DNA from 2 places in the Kocuria sp. GQ42 genome. Region 1 is predicted to be linked to the other one. Evidence: riboswitches for the same ligand, from Rfam matches in the RefSeq annotation. Region 1 holds a riboswitch; the other holds the start of a gene.
What was found. A riboswitch is a leader RNA that binds a small molecule or an ion and turns the genes downstream of it on or off. The one in region 1 is predicted to bind cyclic di-AMP.
Positions count from the first base shown of each region.

Region 2: it holds a riboswitch for cyclic di-AMP, as region 1 does, so the genes downstream of both, AC6CH6_RS08205 (NlpC/P60 family protein) here and AC6CH6_RS05830 (C40 family peptidase) in region 1, are expected to answer to the same signal.

Region 1 covers NZ_JCAXEN010000002.1:65,062-67,441, reverse strand. The annotation lists gene AC6CH6_RS05835 (C40 family peptidase) at 1-557, opposite strand, end outside; gene AC6CH6_RS05830 (C40 family peptidase) at 827-1,492, opposite strand; cyclic di-AMP (ydaO/yuaA leader) riboswitch at 1,498-1,647, opposite strand; gene AC6CH6_RS05825 (metal-dependent transcriptional regulator) at 2,006-2,380, opposite strand, start outside.
Region 2 covers NZ_JCAXEN010000003.1:75,229-77,608, forward strand. The annotation lists partial or broken gene AC6CH6_RS08200 (TIGR03084 family metal-binding protein) at 1-117, shown strand, start outside; cyclic di-AMP (ydaO/yuaA leader) riboswitch at 660-845, shown strand; gene AC6CH6_RS08205 (NlpC/P60 family protein) at 851-1,351, shown strand; gene AC6CH6_RS08210 (pyridoxal phosphate-dependent aminotransferase) at 1,571-2,380, shown strand, end outside.

The DNA.
Region 1 (2,380 bases):
CTCTGCGGGGCGACGGTGCGCTGGGCGGCCGGAGCGGCCTGCACGGCCGGCTTCGGGGCGGGCGCGGCGGCGGGCTTCGGGGCCGGAGCCGCCTGCACGGCCGGCTTCGGAGCGGCGACCGGAGCGGCCTTCGGGGCCGGGGCGGGTGCGGCGGCGGGCTTCGGGGCCGGAGCGGCCTGCACGGCCGGCTGCGGGGCGGCGACCGGGGCGGGCGCGGCGGCGGCCTTCGGCGCCGGAGCGGCCACGGCGGGCGCCGCGACGACCGGGGTCTCGACCTTCTTCTTCTCGGCCTTCTTCTCGGTCTTCCGCTCGGACTGGGGCTCGGCCTTCTGCACGTGGGCTACGGGCTCGAGGGACACGGTGGGCGCCGCGGCGGGGGTGGCCGCGGCCACGGCGGACAGCGGGGCGTCGGCGGAGGCGTCCTGGGCCGGAGCGGCCTGCACGGAGACGGTGGTGGCGAGGGCCAGCCCGGAGAAGGCGGCCACGGCGGCCACGGTGCGGGCCTTGCCGGAGAAGAGCGAGCCGATGCCGTTCGAGGAGGTCAGATCACGGGTCATGAGGAGTTCAGACGACTTTCTTTCGGAGCCGGGCCTGCCGGAGGGCGCGGGTGACAGCACGGATCACCCCGGGCGGTGCGCGGGGTGGACCGGTGTCCGGCAGGGGTGCGTTCCGGGATCGGGAACGACGGCCGGGCGAGCGGAGGAGGGGGGCGCCGTCCGGTCGGACAGCAGGCACCGCCGGGAACCGGGAGAGCGGCTCTCGGCGTGCGGGGGGGTGATCGGGTGCCGCCCGCGACGAGCGGGGTCGTCGCGGGCGGCGGACCGGATCAGAAGGTGTAGTAGCCGTCCAGCTGCATGGCGTTGACGGAGTGGACCTGGGTGCCCTGGGTCGGGTTGAGGGCGGAGATCATCTTGCCGCCGCCGATGTAGATGCCCACGTGGGCGCCGCCGTTCTGCGAGACGAGGTCACCGGGCTGCGGGTTGGCGGTGGGGGTGCCCGCCGCGAACTGGGACCAGGTGGTCCGGGGCAGGTCGATGCCGTTCTGGGCGAAGGCCCACTGGGTGAAGCCGGAGCAGTCCCAGGCGCCGTAGGCGGTGCCGCCGTAGACGTAGCCCGCACCCTGCGCGGACATCGCGGTGCCCACGACGCCGCCGGCGGCCGGGGCGATCTCGGTGGTGGCGGTGGACTGCGGTGTGACGCTCGAGGTGGCGGCGGTCTGCTGCGCGGCCGGAGCCGGGGCCTCGTAGGCCGGAGCGGCGGGCTGCGCGGCGACCGGGGCCTGGTAGGTGTACGAGGAGTACTCGGCCAGCGAGGCGGAGGCCGGGGCCGAGTAGGCCGCGCCGGTCTCGACGGGGGCCTGGGCGAAGGCCTGGGCCGGGGCGACGGAGCCGATCATCGCGGCACCGGCAGCGGCGGCGATGGTGGTGTTGCGCACGACGTGCGAGGTGGTCTCGGCACGGTGGCGGGCAGCGTTCAGCGTGAAAAGCGACATGGTTGAGTTCCTCCCTTTGCCTACGAGGTGAGCTGTCGGATTCGGGTGGGAGACACCCGGCCGCAGAACGCACGCGCTCTGACGACTTAACCCCAAGGACCCGGATCACCGGGACCGAAAATGGTTCCCCCGCTTCTGCCAAGCAGTTTCTGTGTAGAGGCCACGGGCACCGGCAGAATTCGGCGATGTGCTCCGAGGGCGCCGATCCGACCAGTGATCGGCACGCGTTGAACAGTACATGACAGATTACGGAAGTGTCACGTTTTGATCACGACAGATAACAGCCGGACAACGCCTCGGGTCTCAATGCCGCCCTATTGAGACGCGTGGGAGAAGCAATTCGCACCCATGACGAACTGTGCAGTGCCTTCGAGCGCCCTGACAATCCGCCTGTCACCAGGGAAGCCGCGCCTCCGGGGTCCGGCCCGGGCCGGACTGGCCGAAAGTGGCTTGTGAACGTCCCCACACCCGGGACGAACCGTTCACCGGCCCGCTCCGAGAGGCGGCGGCGCCTCAGGGAGCGAGGACGCGGATGGCCGCGGCGGTGCGCAGGTCGATCTCCGCGGACCGCCCCGTGGCCGCCACCTCGATGCGCACGGTCTGACCGTCCACCCGCGCCGTGACCTCCGCCCCGGTGAGCACTCCCACGTCGCTCAGCACGCCCAGGAGGTCCGCGTCCGCCTGGACCACCTCGGGCAGCAGCGCCACGGTGTGCGATCCGTCCGGGTCGTGGCGGGCGGCGTCGAGCAGGGAGGGGTGCGCCGCCGCGGGGCTCTCCTCGACCCCGAGGGCGGCCAGACCGGGGATCGGCGTGCCGTACGGCGAGTACCGGGGGCTGTGCAGCAGGTCCACGAGCCGCCGCTCGACCTGCTCGCTCATCACGTGCTC
Region 2 (2,380 bases), on a different contig from region 1:
CGACAGGACGGGAGCCTCGTCGCAGAGGGCCCCGACGCCGACGCCTGGCTCGACATCGTCCAAGCCTTCGCCGGCCGGCCAGGCCCGGGGCGGCCCCCGCTGTCGAAGACAGGATGAGAAGTGGGCGCCCCTGAGGGAAGGCTCTTGGAGCACCGCCCCGTTGCATACGCGGTGCAGGATGCAGAGCACGCACCCCGGAAGCGCCCGGAAAGAAACCCGGCCCACGCCGGGCAATCACCACATCAAGAGAATTTCCCTTTTGTGAATTCCTGACTGAACCCCGGAACGCACAAGGGAAATCACCCGCGCCACCCCGGAGGGAAAGGACCGCGTGTCGACGATAAGGTTTTGTGGAGCTTTTCCCACGAGCTGTCGCACCATGGCACGGGTGTCGTCCCCGCACACTCCGCTCCAAGGCAGGGGCGTGCTCGCCCGCGGACATGACCTGGGCTGAGCCCCAGGTCAAGACCACTTTCGTCCTGAGTTGAGCTTCCTGAGGGCCTCCATGGGCTCCCCTCACCAAGCAACCCGGTCTGAGTGCAGGGGTGCACTGCTGGGCCGATACAGAAGCCGAGACACGCCCGTGATCAAAGCGAGACTTTTCCGTTATCTTTCGATTAGTGTTCTCTCCGTGCCGGTCGCCTCACCGATCGGTATCCCCGTGCACATCGCCGAATTCTGCCGGTGCCCGGGGCCCCCAGACATATCGCTCGGCAGAAGCGGGGGAACCATGAACGGTCCCTCCCCCGGGACCTAGGGGTTAAGTCGTCAGGGCCCCCATCCTGACGACCGGGTGTCTCCCACCCGCATCCGACAGCTCACCTCGCAGGCAAGAGGGAGGACATCACTCATGCCCATTTTCCAGTCCCGCATGCCCCGCCACCGCGCCCAGAGCTCGTTCCGTCTCGGACGCACCGCGATCCTGACGGTTGCCGGCGGCGCCCTGGCGCTCAGCAGCGTGGCCCCGGCCCAGGCCGCCCCCGCCGCAGCCCCCCAGCAGCTCGTCAACATCCAGTCCCAGTCCGGCAAGGCCGCGACCATCGCCGCCGCCGCCAAGAACCAGCTCGGCGTGGGCCAGGACTGCACCGCCCTGGTCACCAAGTCCCTGCGCGCGGCCGGGATCAACCACCACGGGTGGCCGGCCTCCTACCTGAAGCTCGGCACCCGGGTCTCCGCCGCCCAGGCCCAGCCCGGTGACCTGGTCTACTACGCCAACGGCGGCATGGGCTTCGCCCACATCGCCGTGTACATCGGCGGCGGCAAGGCCGTCCACGGCGGCTGGAACGGCAACCAGACGGTCATCCAGACCGTCAACGTCGGCTCCGGTCCCGTGTACCTCCGCTTGCGCTGACCCCACGCACGTGAGCGGGGAGTGCGGTTCCCGGCCGTCCCGCCGGGAACCGCACTCCCGCATCCCACGAGCACGACCTCTGGACGCGGGAGTCCTCGCGGCGATGTCCACGGTGCAAATCCATCTGCGGATCACCCTTCCCAGCCAGATGCATGGCTCGTAGGCTCGACCCGGATCCGCCGGAGGATCGATCGCCAACTCGATGAGGAGTGGGACAGCATGCGCCAACTCGCGCACCGGCTCGAACGGCTGGGCACTGAAACCGCCTTCAGCGTCGCCCAGGCCGCGGCCGCCTGGACGGCGAAGGGGAACCGCGTTTACCCCTTCCACCTCGGCGACATCAACATCCCGACGGCCCCGCACATCATCGAGGCGATGGACCGGGCCATCGCCGACGGTCACACGGGCTACTGCCCCGGCCCCGGCATCCCGCAGCTGCGCGAGGCCCTCGCCGAGGACATCGGCTCGCGCCGTGGCATCGGCCTCAGCCCCGAGAACATCGTCGTGATGACGGGCGGCAAGCCCGTCATCACGAAGTTCCTGCAGACGGTCATGAATCCCGGCGACGAGGTGCTCTATCCAAATCCCGGCTTCCCGATCTACGAGTCGCAGATCGAGTATCTCGGGGGCACGGCCGTGCCGTACCGCTATCTCCCCACGGAGGACGGCTTCGCGATCGACCTCGACCAAGTGCGCGCCGCGATCACCCCAAGCACGGTCGCCATCATCTACAACGACCTGCAGAACCCCATCTCGGCCGAGTCGACGGCGGCCGAGCGCGAGGCCGTCGCGCAGCTCGCCCAGGAGCACGATCTCTGGGTGCTCTCCGACGAGGCCTACTTCGAGACGCGCTACGAGGGGGTCTCGAGCTCGATCGCGTCGCTCCCCGGCATGGCCGAGCGCACCGTCATCCTCTACACGTTCAGCAAGAAGTTCGCCATGACCGGCTCACGCCTCGGCTGCGCCGTCGCGCCACCAGAGATCGCCACGGTGTTCGGCACGCTCAACACCAACGACGAGTCGTGCACC